DNA from 2 places in the Streptomyces sp. NPDC051180 genome. Region 1 is predicted to be linked to the other one. Evidence: predicted binding sites of a transcription regulator. Region 1 holds the regulator's gene; the other holds the start of a gene.
The links. The regulator HrcA, encoded in region 1, represses chaperone genes, less so after heat shock. The targets are predictions, from matches to a motif close to TTNGCACTCNGNNNNNCNGAGTGCNAA.
Positions count from the first base shown of each region.

Region 2: the regulator HrcA is predicted to act here: its motif matches at 2,149-2,175, upstream of groES (co-chaperone GroES).

Region 1 is NZ_JBFBBC010000008.1:185,034-199,152, reverse strand. Features, by position in the region: gene AB0424_RS16925 (ATP-binding protein) at 1-836, opposite strand, end outside; gene AB0424_RS16920 (hypothetical protein) at 911-1,297, shown strand; gene AB0424_RS16915 (16S rRNA (uracil(1498)-N(3))-methyltransferase) at 1,400-2,143, opposite strand; gene AB0424_RS16910 (nitronate monooxygenase) at 2,140-3,222, opposite strand; gene dnaJ (molecular chaperone DnaJ) at 3,366-4,505, opposite strand; gene hrcA (heat-inducible transcriptional repressor HrcA) at 4,506-5,525, opposite strand; gene AB0424_RS16895 (MBL fold metallo-hydrolase) at 5,674-6,402, shown strand; gene AB0424_RS16890 (DUF3097 domain-containing protein) at 6,413-7,219, shown strand; gene hemW (radical SAM family heme chaperone HemW) at 7,682-8,914, opposite strand; gene AB0424_RS16880 (long-chain fatty acid--CoA ligase) at 8,973-10,850, opposite strand; gene lepA (translation elongation factor 4) at 11,080-12,945, opposite strand; gene rpsT (30S ribosomal protein S20) at 13,131-13,397, shown strand; gene holA (DNA polymerase III subunit delta) at 13,747-14,119, opposite strand, start outside.
Region 2 is NZ_JBFBBC010000005.1:319,076-333,194, reverse strand. Features, by position in the region: gene groL (chaperonin GroEL) at 1-1,575, opposite strand, end outside; gene groES (co-chaperone GroES) at 1,694-2,002, opposite strand; gene AB0424_RS12935 (polysaccharide deacetylase family protein) at 2,439-3,356, opposite strand; gene AB0424_RS12930 (class I SAM-dependent methyltransferase) at 3,487-4,677, shown strand; gene AB0424_RS12925 (hypothetical protein) at 4,616-5,284, opposite strand; gene AB0424_RS12920 (RNA polymerase sigma factor) at 5,294-6,580, opposite strand; gene AB0424_RS12915 (YciI family protein) at 6,606-6,971, opposite strand; gene AB0424_RS12910 (polysaccharide deacetylase family protein) at 7,069-7,959, opposite strand; gene AB0424_RS12905 (hypothetical protein) at 8,084-8,338, opposite strand; gene tsaD (tRNA (adenosine(37)-N6)-threonylcarbamoyltransferase complex transferase subunit TsaD) at 8,335-9,447, opposite strand; gene rimI (ribosomal protein S18-alanine N-acetyltransferase) at 9,478-9,951, opposite strand; gene tsaB (tRNA (adenosine(37)-N6)-threonylcarbamoyltransferase complex dimerization subunit type 1 TsaB) at 9,969-10,625, opposite strand; gene AB0424_RS12885 (L,D-transpeptidase) at 10,746-11,288, shown strand; gene AB0424_RS12880 (hypothetical protein) at 11,436-11,603, opposite strand; gene tsaE (tRNA (adenosine(37)-N6)-threonylcarbamoyltransferase complex ATPase subunit type 1 TsaE) at 11,740-12,240, opposite strand; gene AB0424_RS12870 (alpha/beta hydrolase) at 12,274-13,425, opposite strand; gene alr (alanine racemase) at 13,446-14,119, opposite strand, start outside.

The DNA of each region.
Region 1 (14,119 bases):
ACGCAGGGGGCCTGGCGGCGGGCGGTCTCGAAGATGTCGTGGATGTTCTTCTCGGAGGCCCCGATCCACATGTCGAGGACGTCGGAGAGCGAGACGGTGAGGAAGTTCGCGCCCAGCTCGCCCGCGACGGCCCGCGCGATGAAGGTCTTGCCGCAGCCGGGCGGGCCGTAGAGCAGCAGGCCGCCGCGGAGCGACTTGCCGTACAGCCTGCGGAGTTCGGGGTTGCGCATCGGCGCGAGGAAGGCGGCCTCCAGGCGGTCCTTGACCTCCTCCATGCCGCCGACGTCGGCGAGCCGCACGGCGCCCGGCGCGTCGACGTCCCAGGCGGCGGCGTCCCCCGCCGGCCCGTCGCCGCCGGCGGCCTGAGGCTCCTCCAGGAAGCGGGGCCCGACGAGGTCCTGCACCTGCTGCTCGGCGGCGGCCCAGTCGAAGGCGTCGTGAGCGGCCCCGGACGGCCCGGTCGCGTCCTCCGGGGAGGCGTCCGCCTGCCCGGGGTCGCGCGGGGCGGTCTGCTCGGGGCCGGTCTGCTCCGGGGCGGCGGTCGGGGCGGGCGAAGCGGGGGCCGGGGGCTCCACGACGGGCGCGGGGGTGGGCGCGGTGGCGGGGGCGGGCGCCGGGGGTTGCACGGGCGGCGCCCCCATCGCCCGCATCATCAGCGTCCGCGCGGCCGCGTCCCCCGGCGCGTGCTGGAGCGCGACCGCCGCCTCCGCGACGGCCTCGTCGTTCCGCCCCTCGGCGAGGAGGAGTTCGGCGAAGTGGAGACGCAGGGGCACGTCGCCGGGGGCGGCGGCCACGGCGGCGCGCAGACTGCGGATCAGAGGGGACTCGTCGGCCATGCGGTCAGCCTAAGGAGCCCCCGGGGGCCGCTGTCCACCGGGTGCGGCGGACGGCGGCGCGTAGGGTGCGCGGCATGAGACGGGAAGGCGCACCGCGCAGACTGACCGCGGACGGCACCGTGTGGCTCTGGAACGTCCGGCACCGCCACCCCGACTGCCGGACGGTGCTCTCGCTGCGCCGCGCGGAGCTCCCCCACGCGCAGCTGCGGCTGGTCTTCCGGGAGGGCCCGGGCCGCATCGTGGCCGGATACCCCTTCGGAACGGGCGACGTGGCCTCGGCCGACGGCGCGATCCTCAACCTGAACGAGCCGGGCGTCGTCCGCCGGTTCCTCGACGAGGCCGGCGCCCGCGGCCTCCTCCCCGCCGCCCACGGCGTCCACGGCGTCCACGGCGTCCACGAGGAGGACGCCTGGCCCCTCTACGACACCCTGACGGCTACGGCCGGGAACCGGGACGCCTGAGGGGCCCGCGGGGCTGCGGGGCTGCGGGGCTGCGGGGCTGCGGGGCTGCGGGGCTGCGGGGCTGCGGGGCTGCGGGGCTGCGGGGCTGCGGGGCTGCGGGGCCTAACTCCAGCGGCCGGTGCGGCCGAGGACCAGGGACGTGGCCGCCGTGCCGGCCGTGGAGGTGCGCAGCACGCTGCGGCCGAGCCGGTACGGCTTCGCCCCGGCGGCCTCGAACACGGCGAGCTCGTCCGGGGAGACACCGCCCTCGGGACCGACGACCAGCACGATCGACCCCTTCTCCGGGAGGGCGGCGGTGGCGAGCGCCCCGCTGGGGTGGTCGCGGTCCTCGTGCAGGACGGCCGCGAAGTCGGCGGCCGCGAGGAGCGCGGCGACCTGCTTGGTGCTCATCAGGTCGGCGACCTCGGGGAAGCGGGTGCGGCGCGACTGCTTGCCGGCCTCGCGCGCGGTGGAACGCCACTTGCCGAGGGCCTTGAGGCCGCGGTCGCCCTTCCACTGGGTGATGCAGCGGGAGGCCGCCCACGGCACGATCGCGTCGACGCCGGTCTCGGTCATCGTCTCGACCGCCAGCTCGCCCCGGTCGCCCTTGGGAAGCGCCTGGACGACGGTGATCCGCGGCTCCTCCGGCGCGTCCTCGTGCACGGACGAGGACTCCACCGTCAGCCGGTCCTTGCCCTCCACGGCCGTCACCACGCAGTCGGCCCAGCGGCCCCGGCCGTCGGTGAGGACGACGGCCTCCCCCGGCTCCAGCCGCTTCACGGAGACGGCGTGCCGGCCCTCGGACCCGTCCAGGACGAACTGCCTGGTGTCGGGGAGGGTGTCGACGACGAAGACGGGTGCGGTCATGGGGCGCTCCTGTGGGCCAGCTCGGAGAGGACGGTGTCGAGTTCGGCGGCCAGCACCTCGACCAGCTGCCCGGCGGGGAGTTCGCGGGCGAGCCGGTGACCCTGGCCGGCCCACAGGGCCATGCCCTGGGCGTCGCCCGCGGCGGCGGCGGCCTTGCGGATCGGGGCGGTGAGGTGGTGGATCTCGGGGTAGGCGGCGGGGGCGTACGGCCCGTGCTCGCGCATGAAGCGGTTGACGAGGCCGCGGGCCGGGCGTCCGGAGAAGGCCCGGGTGAGGGCGGTCCGGGTGAACAGCGGGTCGGTCAGGGCCCGCTTGTGGAGCGGGTGGGCGCCGGATTCCGGGCAGCCGAGGAAGGCGGTGCCGAGCTGGGCCGCGTCGGCCCCGGCGGCCAGGACCGCGGCGATCTGCGCGCCGCGCATGATCCCGCCGGCGGCGACGACCGGCAGTCCGACGCGCTCGCGGACCTGGGTGACGAGGGTGAGCAGGCCGGTCCCCGGGGAGCCCTCGTCGGCGGGGTCGTCGCGGTAGGTGCCCTGGTGTCCGCCGGCCTCGACGCCCTGGACGCAGACGGCGTCGGCGCCGGCCTCCTCGGCGGCGGCCGCCTCCTCGGCGGAGGTGACGGTGACGATCGTGTACGTCCCGACCCGGGCGAAGGAGGCGAGCGCCTCGGGCTCCGGGCAGCCGAACGTGAAGGAGACGACGCGGACCGGGTCCTCCCGGAGGATCGCCAGCTTGGCCTCGTAGGCGTCGTCGCGGCTGTCGTCCGCCTCGCCGAGCGGGGTCTCGTACCAGGTGGCCTCGCCGGCGAGCTGGTGGCGGTAGACCTCGACGGCGGCGGGGTCGGCGGGCCGCCCGCTGTGCGGCATGAAGAGGTTGACGCCGAAGGGGCGTGCGGTGAGCCCGCGCACCTGCTTGATCTCCTGGTACAGCCCACCGGCCGTCTTGTACCCGCCGGCCAGGAAGCCGAGCGCGCCGGCCTCGCAGACGGCTCCGACGAGCTCGGGACAGGAGGCGCCACCCGCCATGGGGGCCTGCACGATCGGGAACCGAGAGAGATCGTTCAGCGCGGTGGTGGACATATGGGCATCGTGTCATGCCCCTGCTTCCGGGCCGAATCGGTACGTCAGGTCCCGGAGCCGTTCATTCCGGCGCCCCTGGGAAGGCCGGAGGGGGCGGGGCGGCTCACCGCCGCCCCGCCCCCTCCGTCCGTCGCCGGCCGCGGTCAGGTCCGCCCGTTGAAGGCGTCCTTCAGCCGCGAGAACAGCCCCTGCTGGCCCGGCTGGAACTGGCCGGTCGGCCGCTCCTCGCCGCGCAGCTTCGCCAGTTCGCGCAGCAGCCGCTCCTGCTCCGCGTCGAGCTTGCCCGGGGTCTGCACCTCGACGTGCACGATCAGGTCGCCCCGGCCGTTGCCCCGCAGGTGCGTGACGCCCCGCCCGTGCAGCGGGATCGACTGGCCGGACTGCGTGCCCGGCCGGATGTCGATCTCCTCCAGGCCGTCCAGCGTCTGCAGCTGCACCTTGGTGCCGAGCGCGGCCGCCGTCATCGGGATCGTGACCGTGCAGTGCAGGTCGTCGCCGCGCCGCTGGAACGTGTCGTGCGGGGTCTCGTGGATCTCGACGTACAGGTCGCCGGCGGGGCCGCCGCCGGGGCCGACCTCGCCCTCGCCCGCGAGCTGGATGCGGGTGCCGTTGTCGACACCGGCCGGGATCTTGACCGTGAGGGTGCGGCGGGACCGGACACGGCCGTCGCCCGCGCACTCGGGGCACGGCGTCGGGACGACCGTGCCGAAGCCCTGGCACTGCGGGCAGGGGCGCGAGGTCATGACCTGGCCCAGGAAGGACCGGGTGACCTGCGAGACCTCGCCGCGGCCGCGGCACATGTCACAGGTCTGCGCGGAGGTGCCGGGAGCGGCGCCCTCGCCCGAGCAGGTCGTGCAGACGACCGCCGTGTCGACCTGGATGTCCTTGGTGGTGCCGAAGGCCGCCTCGTTGAGGTCGATCTCCAGACGGATCATGGCGTCCTGGCCCCGGCGGGTCCGCGAGCGCGGTCCGCGCTGCGAGGCCGTGCCGAAGAAGGCGTCCATGATGTCGGAGAAGTTGCCGAAGCCACCGGCGCCGAAGCCGCCCGCCCCGCCCCCGCCGGAGGCCGAGAGGGGGTCGCCGCCCAGGTCGTAGACCTGCTTCTTCTGCGGGTCCGACAGGACCTCGTAGGCGGCGTTGATCTCCTTGAAGCGTTCCTGCGTCTTCGGATCGGGATTCACATCCGGGTGCAGCTCGCGCGCGAGCCTCCGGAATGCCTTCTTGATCTCGTCCTGGGACGCGTCGCGGCGCACGCCGAGTACGGCGTAGTAGTCCGTGGCCACTTACGACTCCGCCAGGATCTGTCCGACGTAACGTGCCACTGCGCGTACCGCTCCCATCGTTCCGGGGTAGTCCATGCGGGTCGGTCCGACCACGCCGAGTTTGGCGACTGCCTCGCCGCCCGAACCGTAGCCGACCGAGACGACGGACGTGGAGCTCAGCCCCTCGTGGGCGTTCTCGTGCCCGATGCGTACGGTCATGCCCGATTCCTTGGCCTCGCCGAGCAGCTTGAGGAGCACGACCTGCTCCTCCAGGGCTTCCAGGACGGGCCTGATCATCAGGGGAAAGTCGGGTCCGAAGCGGGTGAGATTGGCGGTGCCGCCGATCATCAGCCGCTCCTCGTGCTCCTCGACGAGGGTCTCCAGGAGGGTCGCGAGAACGGTGGACACCGTGGCGCGGTCCTCGATCTCCTCGAAGGACTCGGGAAGGTCCTGCACCAGCTGCGGCACGTCCGCGAACCGGCGCCCGACGACCCGGCTGTTCAGCCGGGCCCGCAGGTCGGCCAGCGAGGTCTCGCCGAACGGCGCCGGGCAGTCCACGACGCGCTGCTCCACCCGGCCGGTGTCCGTGATGAGGACGAGCATCAGGCGGGCGGGGGCCAGCGAGAGCAGCTCCACGTGCCGGACGGTCGAACGCGTCAGCGAGGGGTACTGGACGACCGCGACCTGACGCGTCAACTGGGCGAGCAGCCGGACCGTACGCCCGACGACGTCGTCGAGGTCGACCGCGCCGTCGAGGAAGTTGTGGATGGCGCGCCGCTCCGGCGTCGACAGCGGCTTGACGCCGGCCAGCCGGTCGACGAAGAGCCGGTAGCCCTTGTCGGTCGGGATGCGGCCCGCGCTGGTGTGAGGCTGGGCGATGTAGCCCTCCTCCTCCAGGACCGCCATGTCGTTGCGCACGGTGGCGGGCGAGACGCCGAGCTTGTGCCGCTCGGTGAGCGCCTTGGAGCCGACGGGCTCCTCCGTCCCGACGTAGTCCTGGACGATGGCGCGCAGCACCTCGAGTCTGCGTTCGCTGAGCATCGTGCGCACCTCCAGCTGTCGTCGTCGTTCCGGTTTGCTCCGCTTTTGGCACTCACCCGGTCCGAGTGCCAGCGATCCCCGGTCAGTGTACGGCGGCGCACATCGCTCCTGGCAAGGAGGCGGCGCCCCCACCGGTTAGCGTCGCCGCATGGACGTGGATTGGGAAGCGCACGGATGGCAGCGGCTCGCGGACGGGGTGGGCCGACGCCGGCTGCCCGGCTGGGACGCCACGGTCGGACTGGTACTGGGAGAACCGGGGGTCCTGCTGTACGACACCGGCTCCTCGCTCGCCGAGGGCGCGGAGCTGCGAGGTCAGATCGCGGACCTGACCGGCGGCCGCAGAGTGACACACATCGCACTGAGCCATCCGCACTTCGACCACGTGCTCGGCACGGCGGCCTTCGCCGGCGCGGAGGTCTTCGGCGCGGTCGGCTCGGACGACCTCCTCGCCCAGGACCGCGAGCGGGAGGCGCTGCGGCGGGACGCGGTGCAGCAGGGACTCGACGCGGCGGCGGCCGCGGAGGCGGTGGACGTCCTGGTGGCCCCCCGGCACGTCGTCTCCGGCGAGTGGACGCTCGACCTGGGCGGACGCCAGGTCCTCCTCGCGAACGTCGGGCCCGGCCACAGCGGCCACGACCTGGCCCTGTGCGTCCCCGGCGACCGCGAGGTCGTCTTCTGCGGGGACCTGGTCGAGGAGTCGGGCGAACCCCAGGCCGGCCCGGACGCGATCACGGCCCGCTGGCCGGACGCCCTCGACCGGCTGCTCCGCCTCGGCGGCCCCGACGCGCTGTACGTCCCCGGGCACGGAGCGGTCGTCGACGCCGCGTTCGTACGACGCCAGCGGGAGGAACTGGCACAGCGCTTCGAGGTGTCATAACGTCGCCCGAATGCGGAGCTACGACCCGGACCTGACGCCTTCCTGGAAGAAGCCGAAGGCCGTCCCCGAGATCCCGGCCGACCCCGACCTCGTCGTCGAGGAGGTCACCACCGGCTTCTGCGGGGCGGTCATCCGCTGCGAGGCCGGCACGGTCACCCTGGAGGACCGCTTCGGCAAGCACCGGGTCTTCCCCCTGGAACCGCGCGGCTTCCTCCTGGAGGGCCGCGTCGTCACCCTCGTCCGCCCCTCCGCCGCCGCCCCGGCCCGCCCCACCCGTACGGCCTCCGGCTCCGTCGCCGTGCCCGGCGCCCGCGCCCGCGTCGCCCGGGCCGGCCGGATCTACGTCGAGGGCCGCCACGACGCCGAGCTCGTCGAACGCGTCTGGGGCGACGACCTGCGCATCGAGGGCGTCGTCGTCGAGTACCTGGAGGGCGTCGACCACCTCCCCGCCATCGTCGCCGAGTTCGGCCCCGGCCCCGACGCCCGCCTCGGCGTCCTCGTCGACCACCTGGTCCCCGGCTCCAAGGAGTCCCGCATCGCCGCCCAGGTGGCCTCCCCCGACGTCCTCGTCGTCGGCCACCCCTACATCGACATCTGGGAGGCCGTGAAACCCTCCTCCCTCTCCATCCCCGCCTGGCCCTCCGTCCCCCGCGGCCAGGACTGGAAGACCGGCGTCTGCCGCGCCCTCGGCTGGCCCTCCGACAACACCGGCGCCGTCTGGCAGGCCATCCTCCGCCGCGTCCACTCCTACAAGGACCTCGAACCCACCCTCCTCGGCCGCGTAGAAGAACTCATCGACTTCGTCACCGCCCCCTAACCACCCTCCCCGCAAGCCCGCGCGACGGCGGCAACACGTGGAACGGGCCGCGTCGCCCACCCCGCCGTGCGGGACAGGGCCTGGGTGGCCCACCCCGCGTGCGTGAGCAACGCGACGGCGGTGTCGCGCGGCTCTGCCGGGTCCGGGCCGAGGCCCACCCCCGTGTGGGCAGTCGTCCCGCTGGGGCGGGACGGGTGGGCACACGGGACGGCGCGCCTGGCCGCGCCTCCGCCCCGTTGCGCCTGGACCCGCACCGTCAAAGCAACGCGCACGGGGTGCGGGCCCCGGGGCACGGAAGCCTAGGCCCGGCAAGGGGCGCTGTTCCGTTGTGCCCACCCTCCCCCAAGCTCTCGGCTTCGCTCGAGCAGGGGGGACCCCCATCGCCCCGCGGAACAGTTGCCCACAACAGGGCCTGCAGGGGGCACAGGCCCGAACGCGCGGAGACCGGGCACGCGCGGGTTGTCAGTCCACCAGGTCTCGGACGACCGCGTCGGCGAGGAGACGACCCCGAAGCGTCAGAACCGCCCGCCCCTCCCCGAAGGCCCCCTCCGCGAGAAGCCCGTCCGCAAGCGCCCGCTCGGCCGCGGCCAGCCCGGCAGGCCGCAGGAGCGCGAGGGGGCACCCCTCGCGGAGCCGCAGTTCGAGGAGGATCCGCTCGACGCGCCGGTCCTCGTCGGAGAGCAGCTCGCGCCCGGCCCCCGGCGACCGGCCCGAGGCGAGCGCGGCGGCGTAGGAGCCGGGGTGCTTGACGTTCCACCACCGCACGCCCCCGACGTGCGAGTGCGCTCCGGGCCCGGCGCCCCACCAGTCGGCGCCGCGCCAGTACAGCTCGTTGTGGAGGCAGCGCCCGGCCTCGGAGGTGGCCCAGTTGGAGACCTCGTACCAGGTGAATCCGGCCTTCTCGAAGGCGTCGTCGGCGATGAGGTACCGGTCGGCGTGCACGTCGTCGTCGGTCATGGGCACCTCGCCGCGGCGGATGCGCCGGGCGAGCTGCGTCCCCTCCTCGACGATGAGGGCGTAGGCACTCACATGGTCGGGGCCGGCCCCGATCGCCGCGTCCAGCGAGGCCCGCCAGTCGTCGTCGGACTCGCCGGGCGTGCCGTAGATGAGGTCGAGGTTGACGTGGTCGAACCCGGCGGCCCGCGCTTCGGCGACGCACGCCTCGGGGCGGCCGGGGGTGTGGGTCCGGTCGAGGATCTTCAGGACGTGCTGCCGGGCGCTCTGCATGCCGAAGGAGATCCGGTTGAAGCCGCCTTCGCGGAGCTCGGCCAGGTAGGCCGGGTTCACGGACTCGGGGTTGGCCTCCGTGGTGATCTCGGCGTCGTCCGCGAGACCGAACTCGTCACGGATCGCCGCGAGCATCCGTACGAGGTCGCCGGCGGCGAGCAGCGTGGGCGTGCCGCCGCCGACGAACACGGTCCGGACGGGCCGCGGGTCGTCGCCGAGGACCTTGCGGGCGAGCCGGATCTCGTCGACGACCTGCTCGGCGTAGTTGTCCCGGGAGGCGAGTACGCCGCCGGTGCCGCGGAGCTCGCTCGCCGTGTACGTGTTGAAGTCGCAGTAGCCGCACCGCGTGGCGCAGTACGGCACGTGCAGGTAGAACCCGAGCGGCCGCTCCCCCGCCCCTTCCAGGGCGTGCGGGGGCAGCGCCCCGTCGTCGGGCACGGGCTCACCATCGGGCAGTACGGAAGGCATGGGTCCATTGTCCCGTACTGCCCGTGGTGCCCGGCCGGGGTGCGGCCGGGCGGGCGGGTCAGGACTCGCGCGAGCCGGCGTACATCTCCTCGATGAGGTCCTTGTACTCGCGCTCGACGACCGGGCGCTTCAGCTTCAGCGACGGGGTGAGCTCGCCGTGCTCGATGTCGAGGTCGCGGGGCAGCAGACGGAACTTCTTGATCGTCTGCCAGCGCTGGAGGCCCTCGTTGAGCCGGTCCACGTAGCCCTGGATCAGCTTCTGGGTCCGCTGGTCGGCGACGACCTCGGCGTACGTCCTGCCGGCGAGGTCGTGCTCGGCGGCCCAGCCGAGGAGGGCGGGCTCGTCGAGGGCGATCAGGGCGGTGCAGAAGTTCCGGTCGGCGCCGTGGACGAGGATGTTCGAGACGAACGGGCAGACGGCCTTGAACTGGCCCTCGACCTCGGCGGGCGCGATGTACTTGCCGCCGGACGTCTTGATCAGGTCCTTCTTGCGGTCGGTGATCCGGAGGTAGCCGTCGGCGGACAGTTCGCCGATGTCACCGGTGTGGAACCAGCCGTCGGACTCCAGGACCTCGGCGGTCTTCTCCGGCAGGCCGTGGTAGCCCTCCATGATGCCGGGGCCGCGCAGCAGGATCTCGCCGTCGTCGGCGATGCGGACCTCGGTGCCGGGGAGCGGCTTGCCGACCGTGCCGGTGCGGTACGCCTCGCCGGGGTTGACGAAGGAGGCGGCGGAGGACTCGGTGAGGCCGTACCCCTCCAGGATGTGGATGCCGGCGCCGGCGAAGAAGTAGCCGATGTCGGGGGCGAGCGCGGCGGAGCCGGAGATGCAGGCGCGGAGGTTGCCGCCGAACGCCTCGCGGATCTTGCCGTAGACGAGCGCGTCGGCGACCTTATGCTTGGCCGTGAGGCCGAAGGGCGCGGAGGCGGTGCCGGTGCGGCGGAAGTTGTCCTGGGTGGTCTTGGCGTACGTGCGGGCGACCTCGGCGGCCCACTGGAAGATCTTGTACTTGGCTCCGCCGCCGGCCCGGGCCTTGGCGGCGACCCCGTTGTAGACCTTCTCGAAGATGCGCGGGACGGCGGCCATGTAGGTCGGCTGGACCACTGGCAGGTTCTCGATGATCTTGTCGACGCGGCCGTCGACGGCGGTGACGTGCCCGACCTCGATCTGGCCCGAGGTGAGGACCTTGCCGAAGACGTGGGCGAGGGGCAGCCAGAGGTACTGGACGTCGTCCTGGGTGACGAGCCCGGTCGAGGCGATGGCCTTGGCCATGTACGACCAGTTGTCGTGCGGGAGGCGGACGCCCTTGGGACGGCCGGTGGTGCCCGAGGTGTAGATGACGGTGGCGAGCTGGGTGGCGGTGATCGCCCCGACCCGCTCCTTGACCGCCTCGGGGTGGCCCTCCAGGTAGGCGCGGCCGCGGGCCTCCAGTTCGGCGAGGGTCAGGACCCAGTCGCCGTCGCTCTCCACGCCGGTGGCGTCGACGACGACCACGTGGTGCAGGTTCGGGAGCTCCGCGCGGCGCTCGACCGCCTTGGCGAGCTGCGCGGCGTCCTCGGCGATGAGGACCCGGGACTCGGAGTCCGCGAGGATGAACGCCGACTCCTCGGCGTTGGTCTGCGGGTAGACCGTGGTGGTCGCGGCGCCCGCGCACATCACGCCGAGGTCGGCGAGGATCCACTCGACGCGGGTGGAGGAGGCGAGGGCGACCCGCTCCTCGGGCTGGACGCCGAGGTCGACGAGGCCGGCGGCGATCGCGAAGACGCGCTCGGCGGCCTGGCCCCAGCTGAGCGACTTCCACTCGTCGGGACCGGTGCCGGAGGCGGCGGCCACGGGATAGCGGTACGCCTCCGCGTCCGGAGTCCGCCCGACGCGCTCAAGGAAGAGCGCCGCCACGGAGGGCGGCCGGTTCTCGATCAGGGTCTGTGTGTCGCTCACGACGTCCTCCGGGCGGCGGCGGTGCCTTCTGGCGGTGCGTACTACGAAACCAAAACTGTGGGTGACTGCGTAACTAACTGGTGAGTAACCTTCGAGTCGGGTTCAGAGTAAAGGGCCGGGGACCGGTGCGTAAGGGCTAGCAGGGCGTCGCTTCATAACGAACGGGTCCACGCGCCGCCTGCGCGTGGACCCGTTCGATGCACGGGGCAGCTATCCGCCGCCCGCCCCGCTACTTCTTCTTGCCGGAGGACTCGTCGCTCGACAGGACGGCGATGAACGCCTCCTGCGGCACCTCCACCGAGCCGACCATCTTCATGCGCTTCTTGCCTTCCTTCTGCTTCTCCAGCAGCTTCCGCTTACGGGAGATGTCACCGCCGTAGCACTTGGCGAGGACGTCCTTGCGGATGGCGCGGATGGTCTCGCGGGCGATCACCCGGGAGCCGATCGCGGCCTGGATCGGCACCTCGAACGCCTGCCGCGGGATGAGCTCGCGCAGCTTGGCGACGAGCCGCACACCGTAGGCGTACGCGGCGTCCTTGTGGGTGACGGCGGAGAACGCGTCCACCTTGTCGCCGTGCAGCAGGATGTCGACCTTGACCAGGCTGGACGCCTGCTCGCCGGTGGGCTCGTAGTCGAGGGACGCGTAACCGCGCGTCTTGGACTTCAGCTGGTCGAAGAAGTCGAAGACGATCTCGGCGAGCGGCAGGGTGTAGCGGATCTCCACCCGGTCCTCGGAGAGGTAGTCCATGCCGATCAGCGTGCCGCGACGGGTCTGGCACAGCTCCATGATCGCGCCGATGAACTCGCTGGGGGCGAGGATCGTCGCGCGCACGACGGGCTCGAACACGTCGTCGATCTTGCCCTCGGGGAACTCGCTCGGGTTCGTGACCGTGTGCTCGCTGCCGTCCTCCATGACCACGCGGTAGACCACGTTGGGGGCGGTGGCGATCAGGTCGAGGCCGAACTCGCGCTCCAGCCGCTCGCGGATCACGTCGAGGTGGAGCAGGCCGAGGAAGCCGACGCGGAAGCCGAAGCCGAGCGCGGCGGAGGTCTCCGGCTCGTAGACCAGCGCGGCGTCGTTCAGCTGGAGCTTGTCGAGCGCCTCACGGAGGTCCGGGTACTCCGAGCCGTCCAGCGGGTACAGACCCGAGAACACCATCGGCTTGGGGTCCTTGTATCCGCCCAGTGCCTCGGTGGCGCCCTTGTTCAGGGAGGTGATCGTGTCACCGACCTTGGACTGGCGGACGTCCTTCACACCGGTGATCAGGTAGCCGACCTCGCCGACGCCGAGACCGTCGGACGCCGTCATCTCCGGCGACGAGACGCCGATCTCCAGCAGCTCGTGGGTGGCGCCGGTCGACATCATCTTGATGCGCTCGCGCTTGTTGAGCTGGCCGTCGACGACACGGACGTACGTCACGACGCCCCGGTACGAGTCGTACACGGAGTCGAAGATCATCGCGCGGGCGGGGGCGTCGGCGACACCGACCGGGGCCGGAACGTCCCTGACCACCCGGTCGAGCAGCGCCTCGACGCCCATGCCGGTCTTCGCGGAGACCTTCAGGACGTCCTCCGGCTGGCAGCCGATGAGGTTCGCCAGCTCCTCGGAGAACTTCTCCGGCTGGGCCGCCGGCAGGTCGATCTTGTTCAGCACCGGGACGATGGTGAGGTCGTTCTCCATCGCCAGGTACAGGTTGGCGAGGGTCTGCGCCTCGATGCCCTGCGCCGCGTCGACCAGCAGGATCGTGCCCTCACAGGCCGCCAGCGACCGGGAGACCTCGTAGGTGAAGTCGACGTGCCCGGGCGTGTCGATCATGTTCAGGATGTGCGTCCTGCCCTCACCCTGCCCGTCGGTCGGCGCCCAGGGCAGCCGGACCGCCTGGGACTTGATCGTGATGCCCCGCTCCCGCTCGATGTCCATCCGGTCGAGGTACTGGGCACGCATCTGCCGCTGGTCGACCACGCCGGTCAGCTGGAGCATCCGGTCGGCGAGCGTGGACTTGCCGTGGTCGATGTGCGCGATGATGCAGAAATTGCGGATCAGAGCCGGGTCGGTACGGCTCGGCTCGGGCACGTGGGTAGGAGTCGCGGGCACGCAGGGTCTCGTCTCGGGGCGATGTCGGATCGATACGTAGGCTCCATGGTCCCATGCCCGTCGCCCGGCGCCCGGTTTGGGCGGCCCCGAGGGTGACTGGTAACGTGGACGGCTGTGTCTCGTGTGCCCTCTCAGCCTGCGAGATCACATCCAGAAGGAACATCGAACCTGTAAAGGCTCTTTCAGTGGCGAACATCAAGTCCCAGATCAAGCGGAACAAGACCAACGAGAAGGCGCGCCTGCGCAACAAGGCCGTCAAGTCGTCGCTCAAGACCGCGATCCGCAAGGCCCGTGAGGCTGTCGCCGCCGGCGACCTCGAGAAGGCCACCGTCGCCTCTCGCGCCGCCTCGCGTCAGCTCGACAAGGCTGTCTCGAAGGGTGTCATCCACAAGAACGCCGCCGCCAACAAGAAGTCGGCGCTGGCGATCAAGGTTGCCTCCCTCCAGGGCTGAGCTCTGATCTCACGGTCGCACGGGACCCAGCGGGCCCTCTCTCCCGCTCCCGCCCGACCACCCGGACTCGCACGCGGACGCGTTCGCCACGCGGGTGCGAGCCCACCATCTTCACGTCGAAGGCCCCGGCACCTCCTCCCCAGGAGGCGCCGGGGCCTTCGCCGCACCCGCCCTCTGCACGCGCCCCCTTCCCGCACCTCACGAGCGGGCACGAGCGGCCACGAGCGGCCCGACGACATGCCCCGGGCAGGGCTTCGGGAAGGGGCGAGGCAGGGGCCTGCCGACCTGACGACCGGGACGACCCGGCCCGGGTCCTACCCGGCCCGGGTCCTGCTAGGCCCGGGTCCTGCTAGGACCGCCGCAGCCGGGCCGCTCGCGCGACGGCCACGACCGCCTTCTCGAGGGCGTACTCGGGATCGTCGCCGCCGCCCTTGACCCCGGCGTCCGCCTCGGCGATCGCGCGCAGGGCGAGGGAGACGCCGTCGGGGGTCCAGCCGCGCATCTGCTGGCGGACGCGGTCGATCTTCCAGGGCGGCATGCCGAGCTCGCGCGCGAGGTCGGCGGGGCGGCCGCCGCGGGCGGAGGAGAGCTTGCCGATGGCGCGTACGCCCTGGGCCAGCGCGCTGGTGATGAGCACGGGCGCGACCCCGGTGGAGAGGGACCAGCGCAGGGCCTCCAGGGCCTCGGCGGCACGGCCCTCGACGGCGCGGTCGGCGACGTTG
Region 2 (14,119 bases), on a different contig from region 1:
CTTCTTCTCCACCACGAGGGTCTCGGTGGTGAGCAGGAGGGAGGCGATGGAGGCGGCGTTCTCCAGGGCGGAGCGCGTCACCTTGACCGGGTCGATGACGCCGGCCTTGACCAGGTCGCCGTACTCGCCGGTCGCGGCGTTGAAGCCCTGGCCCTTGTCGAGCTCCGCCACCTTCGAGGTGATGACGTAGCCCTCGAGGCCGGCGTTCTCGGCGATCCAGCGCAGCGGCTCGACGGCGGCACGGCGGACGACCGCGACACCCGTGGCCTCGTCGCCGGTCTTGTCGAGGTTGCCCTCGAGGACCTTGACGGCGTGGACCAGAGCGGAGCCACCACCGGAGACGATGCCCTCCTCGACCGCGGCGCGGGTCGCGGAGATGGCGTCCTCCAGACGGTGCTTCTTCTCCTTCAGCTCCACCTCGGTGGCGGCGCCGACCTGGATCACGCACACGCCGCCGGCCAGCTTCGCGAGGCGCTCCTGGAGCTTCTCGCGGTCCCAGTCGGAGTCCGTGGACTCGATCTCGGCCTTGATCTGGTTGACGCGGCCCGCGACGTCCTCGGAGTTGCCGCCACCGTCGACGATGGTGGTGGAGTCCTTGGTGATGGTCACGCGGCGGGCGGTGCCCAGCACGTCCAGACCGGCCTGGTCGAGCTTGAGGCCGACCTCCTCGGCGATGACGGTGGCACCGGTGAGGGTGGCCATGTCGCCGAGCATCGCCTTGCGGCGGTCGCCGAAGCCGGGGGCCTTGACGGCCACCGCGTTGAAGGTGCCGCGGATCTTGTTCACGACCAGGGTCGACAGGGCCTCGCCCTCGACGTCCTCGGCGATGATCAGGAGCGGCTTGCTGGCGCCGGCCTGGATGACCTTCTCCAGGATGGGCAGCAGGTCCTGGATCGAGGAGATCTTGCCCTGGTTGATCAGGATGTACGGGTCGTCGAGGACGGCCTCCATACGCTCCTGGTCGGTCACCATGTACGGGGACAGGTAGCCCTTGTCGAAGGCCATGCCCTCGGTGAAGTCGAGCTCCAGGCCGAAGGTGTTGGACTCCTCGACGGTGATGACACCGTCCTTGCCGACCTTGTCCATGGCCTCGGCGATGAGCTCGCCGACCTGCTGGTCCTGCGCGGAGAGCGCGGCGACGGCGGCGATGTCGGACTTGTCCTCGATCGGGCGCGCGGTGGCGAGCAGCTCGTCGGAGACGGCCTTGACGGCGGCGTCGATGCCCTTCTTCAGGGCGGCCGGGGAGGCGCCGGCGGCGACGTTGCGCAGACCCTCGCGGACCAGGGCCTGGGCGAGCACGGTGGCGGTGGTGGTGCCGTCACCCGCGATGTCGTTGGTCTTGGTCGCCACCTCCTTCACCAGCTGGGCGCCGAGGTTCTCGTACGGGTCGTCGATCTCGACCTCGCGGGCGATCGTGACACCGTCGTTGGTGATGGTGGGGGCGCCGAACTTCTTGTCGATGACGACGTTGCGGCCCTTGGGGCCGATCGTCACCTTGACCGTGTCGGCAAGCTTGTTGACGCCGCGCTCAAGGGCGCGACGGGCGTCCTCGTCGAACTTCAGGATCTTCGCCATGGGAGCGGTTCAGCCCTCTCGGATTCAGGTGGAACGAACTGCGCCCCGGGGCGCCTGGAAGGGGCCTCGGGGCGCAGCTCAAAGCATCTGCTTCAGGTACTTCGGGTACTTCGGTGAATTACTTCTCGACGATCGCGAGCACGTCGCGAGCCGAGAGGACGAGGTACTCCTCGCCGTTGTACTTCACCTCGGTGCCGCCGTACTTGCTGTACAGCACGATGTCGCCGGTCTTGACGTCGAGCGGCAGACGCTCGCCGTTCTCGAAGCGGCCCGGGCCCACGGCCAGGACGACGCCCTCCTGGGGCTTCTCCTTGGCGGTGTCCGGAATGACCAGGCCAGAGGCGGTGGTCTGCTCGGCGTCGAGCGGCTGGACCACAATGCGGTCCTCGAGCGGCTTGATGGCAACCTTGGAGCTGGTGGTCGTCACGATCCGACCTCCCCCTTCGGAGATCTCACGGGGCTAACTGTCTGAGGTGGCGACCAGGTCGATCCGTCGTCGCGGGTGCCGGACCTGCCTGTCGCTGTGTTGGCACTCTCCAGTGGGGAGTGCCAGAGCCGAGACTATGACCGCGATTAGCACTCGGTCAAGCGGAGTGCCAATTCATCGCTCCGTGGCGTGACCGGCCGGCGTTCCGGCAGGTCGTGCGTCCGGCTCTCGCACCCCCGGGCGTCCGCCGCGTGGGGGACGCCTTCCGGCCTCTCGTCACGCGCCTCCTCGCGGGTCGGTGCGGGCCGGTGGCCGACCCGTTCCACCGCCTTCCGGCCGAGCCGTTCGATCGGGTCGACCGAGGAGGCGCAGGCCGGGAGGGCGAGGAGCGTGCCGGTGACGGCGAGAGCGGCGGTCCACCGCCGCGCCCGGGTCCTCACACGTAGTCCTCCAGCTTCGCGACGGCGTACCCCTTGGAGGTGATCACGTCCATCACCCGCCGGATCATGTCCGGCATGGTGCCCTTCCAGTCCTCCTTGCCGCGGAAGTGGGTGAGCACGATGTCGCCGGGGTGCAGGTCGCGGTCCCACTCGCGCCACTCCATGTGGTCGGGGAACGCCTCGGCGGCCCAGAGCGGGACGGCCTTGACCCCGCAGGACGCGGCCGCGCGCAGGGTGTCCTCGTTGTAGTTGCCGTAGGGAGGCCGGAAGAGCGGCGGCCGCTTGCCGAACTTCTTCTCGATGACCTCCTGCATGCCGCAGATCTCGCGCTTCTGCTTGGCGTAGGAGAGGGCGGGCAGGTAGCGGTGGTTCAGCGTGTGGTTGTGCAGGGAGACGCCGGACTTCTGCATCTTCGCGAAGTAGCCGTAGTCGTCGCTGACGACGTAGTCGCTGAGGAAGGCGCTGTAGGGGATCCGGAGTTCGTCCATCATCCGCAGCAGGGCGGGGTCCTTCTCCGCGCCGTCGTCGATGGTGAGGAAGACGACCTTCTGCTGGGTCGGGACGGTGGTGAAGACGGGCGGGAGGCCCTCGCCGTCGGTCTCGAAGCCCTTGCGGGTGGTGATCTTCGGCTTGACGGCGGGCGGGGCGGGCGCCTCCAGCGGGGTCCGGGTCAGGCCCCACTTCTTGGCGGCGAGCGCGCGGGCGGCGCGCTGCTTGCGGACCTTCTCCAGCTGGGCGTTGAGTGCGCCGGAGGCGCCCTGGACGGCCGGGGCCTGCTGTCCGGCGGCGGGGCCGGGGGCGCCCCGGTCCGGTTCGGCGGCGCCGGAGCAGGCCGTGGCCGTCGCGGCGAGGGCGGCGACGAGGAGGGCGGCCCCGAGGGCCCGAGGACGGGGGTGGGGCGCGCCGATTGCCATCAATTCTTCCTTTTGTCGTACGAGCTGCATGGCGCCGCATCCTGTCAGCGCGGAACCCCCTTCACCCGGCGCGACACCGCCGTACGGCCCCGCCGTCCCCCGGCCGGCCCACAGCGGCGCAGGGCCCACAATGGGACGGGTGACCGACCTCGCCTCCTTCGCCTCCCTGCTCGGCCCCGAGGGCCAGACGCTCCTGACCGCCCTGCGCGACCACGACCCCGCCCAGGAGCTGGCGGTGGTCTCCCGGCTGCGCCGCGACCATCCCGCCGAGCTGGTCACGGCGGCGATCGGCCAGGCACGGCTGCGGCAGCGGGCGGTGGCGAAGTTCGGCGCCGAGGACGCGTACCGCATGTACTTCACGCCGAACGGCGTCGAGCAGTCGACCCGCGCCTCGGTCGGCGCCTACCGGGCGGCCCGGCTGAAGGCGCTCGGCGTCGGCAGCGTCGCGGACCTCTGCTCCGGGATCGGCGGCGACGCGATCGCGCTCGCCCGCGCCGGGATCTCCGTCCTGGCGGTCGACCGCGACCCGCTGACCGCCGAGGCGGTCAGGGCCAACGCGGCGGCGCTCGGCCTCGCGGAGCTGATCGAGGTCCGCTGCGCGGACGTGACCGAGATCGACACCAGCCCGTACGACGCGGTCTTCGTCGACCCCGCGCGGCGCGGCGGGCGGGGCCGGATCTTCGACCCGGAGGCGTACTCGCCGCCGCTGTCCTGGGCCGTCGAGGCGGCCCGCAAGGCCCGGCACGCCGCCCTGAAGGTGGCGCCCGGCATCCCGCACGAGGCCGTCCCCGCGGACGCCGAGGCGGAGTGGATCTCGGACGGCGGGGACGTGAAGGAGGCGGTGCTCTGGTTCGGCACGGAACCGGGCGCCCGGCGCGCCACGCTGCTGCCCTCCGGCGCCGGACTCACCGGCCGGGGACTGTCCGACCCGGCGGTCCGGCCGGTCGGCCGCTACCTCTACGAACCGGACGGCGCGGTCATCCGCGCGCACCTCGTCGCCGAGGTCGCCGAGGAGCTGGACGGCGGTCTGATCGACGAGACGATCGCGTACGTCACGGCCGATTCGCTCGTCCCCACCCCGTACGCCGCGGCCTACGAGATCACCGACGAACTCCCCTTCAACCTGAAGAAGTTGAAGGCGTTGCTGCGGGAGCGGGAGGTCGGCACGCTGACCGTGAAGAAGCGCGGCTCGGCGGTCGAACCCGAGGAGATCCGGCGCAGGGTGAAGCCCAAGGGCCCCAACGCGGCGACGGTGCTGCTCACTCGGGTCGCGGGAGCCCCGACGATGCTGATCGGCCGGCCCGCGGGCGGGGGCCGGTGAGCCGCACCGCGAAGCGGTAGTGGCCGAGGGCCTTCGTCAGGCCGGTGAGCCCGATGACCCAGAGGATCAGGGCGGCGCCCATGCCGTACGCGACCAGGCCGTAGCCCCCGTCCTCCCACCGCGCGCCCGCGGGCACGGCGAAGCCCAGCCAGAGCCCCGTCCCGCACATCGCGAAGGAGAGCAGCAGCCAGCAGGCGCTGAGGGCGGGGGCGCGCAGCCGGGCGTCCGTCGGGCCGTGCCGGTCGAGCGCCGCCCACCGGACGGTCAGCTCGCGGACGGTCCGGTCGCGCCGCAGGCCGCGGACGGTCAGCCAGCCGACCGGGACGAGGACGCCGATGCCGAGGACCGTGGCGAAGACCCCCGTCATGACGGTGAGCGGGTCGGGCGCCGGTCCGCCGAGCGAGGTCAACAGCACGCCGACCAGTCCCCAGCCCAGCTCCAGGAGCGCGCACCACACGAGGAACATCGCGAGCCGTCCGGGGCCCAGCAGGCGTCGTCCCAGCTCGTCGAGTGCGCGCGCCCGGTCGGCGAGCAGCGCCTCGCGGTCGGGCCAGCTGCGGAGTTCGGCGGGCGGGGGCGGCGGGGGAAGGGGCGTGCGCGGGGACATGCCCCGACCCTAAGCGCCGTCGGCCGGCCCCCGCGACGGACTTCCGGGCCTCCGGTCCCCGGGCTCCCCCTCCGCGGCCCGCGCCCGCAGCAGAGCCCGCTCGCTCTCGTTGCGGGTGAGGGCCGCCGCCCGTTCGAACTCGGCGCGCGCCTCCGCCGTCCGCCCGAGCCGTTCCAGCAGGTCGCCCCGGACGCTGGGCAGCAAGTGGTAGCGCGCGAGGGCGGGTTCGTCGGCGAGGGCGTCGACGAGGGGGAGGGCCGCGGCCGGGCCCTCGGTCATCGACACGGCGACGGCGCGGTTCAGTTCGACCACCGGGGAGGGCGCGAGGACGCCGAGCCGGCCGTACAGCGCGGCGATGGTCGCCCAGTCCGTCACCTCGTACGAGGCCGCCCGCGCGTGGCAGGCGGCGATCGCGGCCTGGAGGGCGTACGGGCCGTAGGAGCGCCCGTCCCCGGCCCGCGCCAGGGCCGCGAACCCGCGCCGGATCAGCAGCCGGTCCCAGCGCCGCCGGTTCTGCTCGGCGAGGAGCACCGGCCGGCCGCCGGCGCCGGTCCTGGCGGCCGTCCGGGACGCCTGCAGTTCGAGGAGGGCGGCGAGGCCGTGCACCTCGCTCTCCTCGGGCATGAGGACGGCCAGCCCGCGGGCGAGCCGCAGCGCGTCCTCGCACAGGCCGGGCCGCAGCAGGTCGTCGCCGGCGGTGGCCGCGTACCCCTCGTTGAAGATCAGGTAGACGACCTCCAGGACGGAGCCGAGCCGGGCGGCGCGCTCCTCCCCGTACGGCACCTCGAACGCGACGCCCTCCCGGGCGAGGGTCCGCTTGGCACGGGTGACGCGCGCCGCGACGGTCGCCTCCGGGACGAGGAAGGCGCGGGCGATCTCGTCGGTCCTGAGCCCGCCGACGAGCCGGAGCGTGAGCGCCGCCCGCGCCTCGGCGGAGAGCACGGGGTGGCAGGCGGTGAAGACGAGCCGGAGGACGTCGTCGTCGATGTCGCCGGGGCCGGACGGCTCGGGGTCGTACGACGCCTCCGTGAGCGTCCGGCCGACCTCGGCGAGCTTCCGGGCGTACGTCTCGCGCCGCCGCACCAGGTCGACGGCGCGGTGCTTGGCGGCGGCCGTCAGCCAGGCACCCGGCCGTTCCGGGACGCCCGACCGCGGCCACTGCTCAAGGGCGGAGACGAGGGCGTCCTGCGCGATCTCCTCGGCGATGCCGACGTCGCGGACGATCCTCGCCACGGTGGCGATGATCCGCGCCGACTCCATCCGGAAGACCGTCTCCACCGTGCTCTGCACCGTCACGGGTCACATGACAGCACACCGCGGGTCAGCCCTCCGGCATCTCCTCGACCTCGCGGACCTCCAGGCCGACCTTCCAGTGCGGCGGGTGGACGGCGAGGAAGCGCTTCCCCCACTCGACGGCCTCGGCCATGTCCTTGCACTGGAGCATCGCGTAGCCGCCGACGACCTCCTTGGTCTCGGTGAACGGTCCGTCGGTGTACGACAGCTTCCCGTCCGACCAGGTGATCCGGGTGGCCTCGGCGGTCGGCCGCAGACCGGCGGTGTCCACCATCGCGCCGGCCTTGCCGATCTCCTCGAAGAGCGCGCCCATCCGCTCCTCGAAGCCGGGGTCGGCGCTCTCCATGTCGATGGTGTTCTCCTCGATGCGGACGAGGGACAGGAAGCGGGGCATGACGACTCCTCGGTGGTGCGGTGGCGGGGCCGTTCCCCGCCTTCCACACATACGTCGAACGGGGAGGGGCCGCATCGACACCACGCCAGGAGAAGTTCTAGACGTAGTCCTCCAGGCGGGCCACGGTGAAGCCCTGTTCCTGGATGCGGCGCAGCATGGTCGCCGTCATCTCGGTCATCGTGCGGCCCTTGAGCTCGGAGGGGCCGCGGAAGTGGGCCAGGACGATGTCGCCGGGTCGGAGCTTCCGGTCGCCGCGCTGGTACTGCATGTTCTTGATCTGCATGGACTCGCGCCACAGGACGATCGCGTCGACCCCGCACTCCCCCGCCGCCGCGCGCGTGGCCTCGTTCCAGTTGCCGTACGGGGGTCGGAAGAGGCGGGGGACCTGGCCGTACCGCTCCCGCAGCCGGGTCTGCTGGCCGCATATCTCGCGGCGCTGGGCCTCCTGGGAGAGGGTGCGCAGGTTCGGGTGGGTGAGGGTGTGGTTGGCGAGGCCGTGGCCCTGGGCGACGAGCGGCGCGAAGTACCCGTAGTCGGCGCGGATGGCGGCGTCGGTGAGGAACATCGTGAAGGGGATGTCGAGGTCCCTCATCATCTCGACGAAGGCGGGGTCCTTCTCGGCCCCGTCGTCGATGGTGAGGAAGACGATCTTCTCGCGGGTGGGTATCTCGCTGATGACCGGCACCGGTCCGCCGGGCGGGCGGACCACGGGCTTGACCGCGGGCGGGGCGGGCGGTGCCGCGAAGGGCCGGAGACCCCACTTGCGGTACGCGGCCGCGCGGGCGCCGCCGGCTCCGGGCGCCCGGTGCGCGCCGGCCGCCCCTCCGGCCGACCCGGCGGACGCCCCGTCGGCGCCTCCGCCGGACGCACCGCCGGTCGGGGTGGCCACGGGGGCGGGAGCGGCGGCGGGACCGTCCTCGGCCGTGCAGCCGGTCACCAGGAGGGCGACGGCGGTCAGGGCCGCCCACAGCGCGATCGTCTTCTTCACGCGCTGTGGGATGCCCCCAGCGGTCGAATGGTTGCCCGAAGCTCGCTTATTCGACCGATCCCGTCATGCGGCCGACGTGGCCCTCGGGCCCGAAGGCCGCCTGTGCGACCGCTCGTGCGACCGCCTATGCGACCGATTCGAAGCGCCAGCGGTGGACCGGGCGGGTGATCAGATCGGCGTCCGGCTCCGGCAGTTCGGGCAGCTCGGCGTCGAACGCCTCCGCCTCCCACCAGGTGAGGACGAGGACCCGGTCCTGGGGGGCCCGGAAGATCTCCCGGCGGACCGGCTCCCGGGCGAGGACCTGCGCCCGCGCCCACTCCAGGAGCTCGGCACCCCGGTCCTGGGCGGCCCGCGCCTCCCACATGAGGGTGAGCCTCACGAGTACAGGTTCTCCTTGCTGACCTCGTGCACGTGGTCGTGACCGTGGGCGTGGTCGTGCGCGCTGCCGGGCACGTGCGGGTCGGTCACCGGCAGGGACGAGTCCGCCGACAGCTCCAGGTCGGAGGCCGGCCGGTTGCGGGCCACCATCTCCGAACCGAGCGCCGCGACCATCGCGCCGTTGTCCGTGCACAGACCGGGACGGGGCACCCGCAGCCGGATGCCGGCCCGCTCGCAGCGCTCTTGGGCGAGGGCCCGCAGCCGCGAGTTGGCGGCGACGCCGCCGCCGATCATCAGGTGGTCGACGCCCTCGTCCTTGCAGGCCCGGACGGCCTTGCGGGTGAGCACGTCCACGACCGCCTCCTGGAAGGACGCGGCCACGTCCCGGACCGGCACCTCCTCGCCGGCCGCCCGCTTGGCCTCGATCCAGCGGGCCACGGCGGTCTTGAGGCCGGAGAAGGAGAAGTCGTACGCGGGGTCCCGCGAGCCGCTCAGACCGCGCGGGAACGCGATGGCGGCCGGGTCGCCCTCCTTGGCGAGCCGGTCGATGACCGGTCCGCCGGGGAAGCCGAGGTCGAGCACGCGGGCGATCTTGTCGAACGCCTCGCCGGCCGCGTCGTCGATGGTCGCGCCCATCGGGCGCACGTCGGAGGTGATGTCGGCGGAGAGCAGCAGCGAGGAGTGGCCGCCGGAGACCAGCAGGGCCATCGTCGGCTCGGGCAGCTTGCCGTGCTCCAGCTGGTCGACGCAGATGTGCGAGGCCAGGTGGTTGACGCCGTAGAGCGGCTTGCCGAGCGCGTAGGCGTACGCCTTGGCCGCCGAGACGCCGACGAGCAGCGCGCCCGCCAGGCCGGGGCCCGCGGTGACGGCGATGCCGTCGAGGTCCTTCGCCGAGACGCCGGCCGTCTTCAGGGCGCGCTCGATCGTCGGGACCATCGCCTCCAGATGGGCGCGGGAGGCGATCTCGGGCACGACGCCGCCGAAGCGGGCGTGGGTGTCGACGCTGGAGGCGATGGCGTCCGCGAGGAGCGTGGTGCCGTGGACGATGCCGACGCCGGTCTCGTCACAGGAGGTCTCGATGCCGAGTACGAGCGGTTCGTCAGCAGCCATCAGTCATTCCAGCCATGGTCGGTACGGACATCAGATCTCTGTCCCGGTTCCTTGAACGGTCAGTCGCATCACGAGCGCGTCCACGTTTCCGGGCTGGTAGTAGCCGCGCCGGAAACCGATGGGCTCGAAGCCGAAGCGCTCGTAGAGCTGCTGGGCCCGGGTGTTGTCCACGCGCACTTCGAGGAGGACCTCGTCGCACTCGAAGGCGGTGGCGTGGTGGAGCAGGTCGGTGAGGAGCCGGGCGCCGAGCCCGGTCCCCCACTGGTCGCGGGAGACGGCGATCGTCTGCACGTCGCCGAGTCCGCCGGCGGCGGCGAGTCCCGCGTAGCCGACGAGCCGCTGCCCGCCGTCCCCGTCGGGGGTCTCCGCGACGATGTAGCGGCGGGTGGCGCCCGGCCCCCGGGAGTGCGCCAGCTCGGACCAGAACATCCCCGCGGACCAGGCGTCCTCGGGGAAGAGCTCCGCTTCGAGGGCGAGCACGGGGGCGATGTCCCACCAGCGCATCTCCCGCAGCACGGCGGTCACTGGGGGGTGACCACCTTGTAGTTCTTCGGCACCTGCGCGTCGGGGCGCCGCAGGTACATCGGCAGCGGGTCGAGGAAGCCGTCCCCGCCGGCGGCGAGCCGCTCGGCGGCGAGGGCGGCGAGCGCCGCGGCCGACTGGTGCTCGGGGTCGCGGGCGTCGGGGAAGGCGTCGGGGTAGAGACGGGCGCCCGCGCCGACGACCGGGAGGCCGGCGAGCCGCTCGGCGATGTCGGCGGGCCGGTCGACGGCCGCGTCGGTCACCCGGGTGCGGGAGTCGTCGTAGCGCGCCCAGTAGACCTCCTTGCGCCGCGCGTCCGTGGCGACGGCGAAGGGCTCGTCGAGGCCGGCGGCGTAGGCGAGGCCGTCGAGGGTGCACAGTCCGTGGACGGGCACGCCGAGGGCGGAGGAGAAGGTGGCGGCGGTGACCAGACCGACGCGGAGACCCGTGTACGGGCCGGGGCCGACGCCGACGACGACGCCGGTGACCGCGTCGAGCGCGAGGCCGGCCTCCTTGAGGACCCGGTCGACGGCGGGCAGCAGCAGCTCCCCGTGACGGCGGGCGTCGACCTGGCTCGACGAGGCGACGACGGCCTCGCCGTCGTGCAGGGCGACGGTGACGGCGGGGGTGGCGGTATCCATGGCGAGCAACAGCACGCGAACAGCCTACGGCTCCCGGGCCCGGTGCCCCGAACCTCGGGGCGGCGGCTGCTACCGTCACCCTTCGATACGTTCGTACGAGAGGTGGGCACGGTGGCACGGAGCAGCTCGGGATTCGTGGCCGGGCTCACGGCGGCGGCCGTCGCCGCGGTCGCGTTCCTCGCCTACCAGGCTTCGGCCAGCGCTCCCGCCGATCTCTCGGTGAAGCCCCGGAACCCGGGCGCGTCCGTCCCCTCCGGCTCGCCGACCGGCGGCCCGAAGCGCCCGGCCGCGGACCCGCTGGCGGTGCCGGCGGCCTCGGGCACCGGCGAGCGGGTCGTGTACGCGCTCACCGACCGCCGGGTGTGGCTGGTCGACGCCAAGGGCAAGGCGACCCGCACGTTCGCGGTGATGCCGAGCACCGTGAACCCGCTGCCGGGCGCGTACCGGGTGACCTCGCGCTCGGGTTCGGTCCGCGGCTCGGACGGCGTGCAGATCGAGCACGTGGTCCGGTTCGCGAACAACCAGGACGTGGCGATCGGCTTCAGCGCCGCGGTGGACGGCTCGACGCCGGCCCCCGACCCGACGAAGAAGACCGGCGGGATCCGCATGAAGCGCGCCGACGGCGACGCCCTGTGGACCTTCGCGGTCATCGGCGCGAAGGTCGTCGTCGTCGCCTGAGACGGCCCGCGGCCTCCCGCGCCCGCACCGCCGTCCGCGACGGTGTCCGGGCGGCTCATGGCAGGGTGTCCCGCCGGTCGGGGTGTCCCTGCGGTCGGGTTGTCCCTGCCGGCAGGAGTGTCCCGGCGGTCGGCGTGTTCCTGCCGGTCAGGCCGCTTCGTCGCGCACGGCCGACGGCTCCGCCTCGGCCCGGTCGCGCTCCTCGGCGGTCTTGGCCGGCGGTGTCGAGAGCGCCCGGGCGGCCACGCAGGACGCCAGCAGCTCACTCATCGAGACGTGGTCCCGGCCGGGTTCCGCGCGCTCCGGCGTCGCCATGCATGCCTCCCGTAGGTTAGGTACGCCTAACCAGCTCGTGCGTCCATGTGACCACGGCTCGTACGACCCACGCAACACCTTGCCGACACGTTGTCGGAACCTACGGGCGGCACGCCGCCCGTCCGGCCCCCTCCGTTCAGAGCGCGGCCAGCTCCTCGCCGGCCCAGCGCGCCCCGATCCCGCGCAGCACGACCGTGCGCCGGTCGTCGTCGGTGTCGCCGGTCACCCGGTGGATGAGGAGGTGCAGCCGGTCGTCGGTGAGCTCCTCGACCTTGCCGTCGCCCCACTCGACCACCACCACGGACTCGGGCAGCGAGACGTCGAGATCGAGGTCCTCCATCTCGTCGAGGCCGCCGCCGAGGCGGTACGCGTCCACGTGCACCAGGGCCGGGCCGCCGACCAGGGACGGGTGGACGCGGGCGATGACGAACGTCGGGGAGGTGACGGCGCCACGCACGCCGAGCCCCTCGCCGAGGCCGCGGGTGAGCGTGGTCTTCCCGGCACCGAGTTCGCCGGTGAGCATGACGAGGTCTCCGGGGCGGAGGATCTTCGCGAGCCGGCGGCCGAGCTCCTGCATCTGCTGCGGGGAGTCCACGGAGAGGGTCGCGCCGGAGACGGGCGGGTGCGCTGCTTCCATACCCGCAAACTTAGCTCTTGCGGGCGTCCGCCCTCACCGCGGCCGGGCCGCCTCCGGGACCGCTCCGGCCCGCACGAGCAGGTCGGCGAGCCGGTCGGTGACCGCCTCGGGGTGCTCCAGCATCACCAGATGGCCGCCGTCGGGGACGATGACCAGCTCCGCGTCCGGGAGCAGGTCGCCGATGGCCTCGGTGTGGGAGCTGGGGGTCACCAGGTCGTTGTCGCCGGCCAGCGCCAGCACCGGAACGTCGCGGAAGGCGGCGAGGGCCGCCGCCTTGTCGTGCTCGGCGAAGGCCGGGTAGAACGCGGCGACCACGTCGATCGGGGTCGACTCGATCATCCGCTCGGCGAACCGGGCCACCGCCGGGTCCACGTCCTTCGAGGAGAAGGAGTACTTCTTGATCAGCCCGGCGAAGAGGTCGGCGGTCGCCCGCCGCCCGCGCTCGACCAGCTCCGCCTGGGAACCCAGCGCCCGCAGGACCCCCGGCAGGACCCGCCGGACGGCGTTGACCCCGGCGATCGGCAGCCCGTAGGACACCTCGCCCAGCCGGCCCGCCGAGGTGCCCACGAGGGCGACGCCGACCACCCGGTCGCGGATCAGCTCCGGCCACCGCTCCGCGAGCGCCATCACCGTCATGCCGCCCATCGAGTGCCCGACGAGCACCAGCGGGCCCTCGGGCGCCGCCGCGTCGATGACCGCCCGCAGGTCCCGGCCCAGCCGGTCGATGGTGACGGGCACCGCGTCGGGACCCGTCTGGGCCACCCCCTGGCCCGACCGGCCGTGGCTGCGCTGGTCCCAGTGGACGCTGCGGACGAGACCGCGCAGCGCGGCCCGCTGGAAGTGCCAGGAGTCCTGGTTGAGGCAGTAGCCGTGGCTGAACACGACCGTGACGGGGGCGGGTTCCTTCCGCCCGAAGAGCCGGCGGCGGCGGCCGGCCGGCGGATCCGGCTCGACCTCGTCCACCTCGTAGTACAGGACGGTCCCGTCGTCGGCGGTCGCCCGGCCGGGCGTGCCGCGCAGACCGCCGTACGGCTCGGTGGCGTCCAGGGCCAGTCGCGCCTTCTGCCGTACGGACCGGCCCACCGTGAGCCGCTCGACCGCGACTCCGGCGGCCGCGCCCGCGGCGAGCACGCCTATCGCGGCACCGGCGAAACCCGCCCGCCGCCAGCTGCTGGTCTCGCCCACGCCATCCCCCTCGTGCGTCGCTACGCGTCCAGATAGACGCGCGGCACGCGCGCGCCGATCCGGGTGACGATCTCGTACGCGATGGTGTCGGCCGCCACCGCCCAGTCCTCGGCCGTCGGCTCGCCCCGCTCCCCGGAACCGAAGAGCACCGCCTCGGTGCCCGGCTCGGGGGTGTCGCCGCCCAGGTCGACCACGAACTGGTCCATGGCGACCCGCCCGGCGACCGTACGGACGGTGTCGCCGACCAGGACGGGCCCGCGGCCCGACGCGTGCCGGGGGACGCCGTCGGCGTACCCCAGGGGGACGAGCCCCAGCGTGGTCTCGCGCTCCGTGACGTAGTGGTGCCCGTAGCTCACCCCGTGACCGGCCGGCACCTCCTTGACCAGCGCGATGCTCCCCTTCAGCGCCATGACGGGCCGCAGGCCGAGCTCGGCGGAGGTGCCGAGCTCCGGGCTCGGCGACACGCCGTACATCGCGATGCCGGGCCGGACCAGGTCGAAGTGGGCCTCGGGCAGGGTGAGGGTGGCCGGCGAGTTGGCGATGTGCCGCACCTCGGGCTCGACGCCCGCCTTCTCCGCGAGGTCCAGCATCGAGCGGAAGACGTCGAGCTGCGCGGCGATCGACGGGTGGTGGGGCTCGTCCGCACAGGCGAAGTGCGACCACAGCCCCGTCACCTTGACCAGGCCCTGCGCCT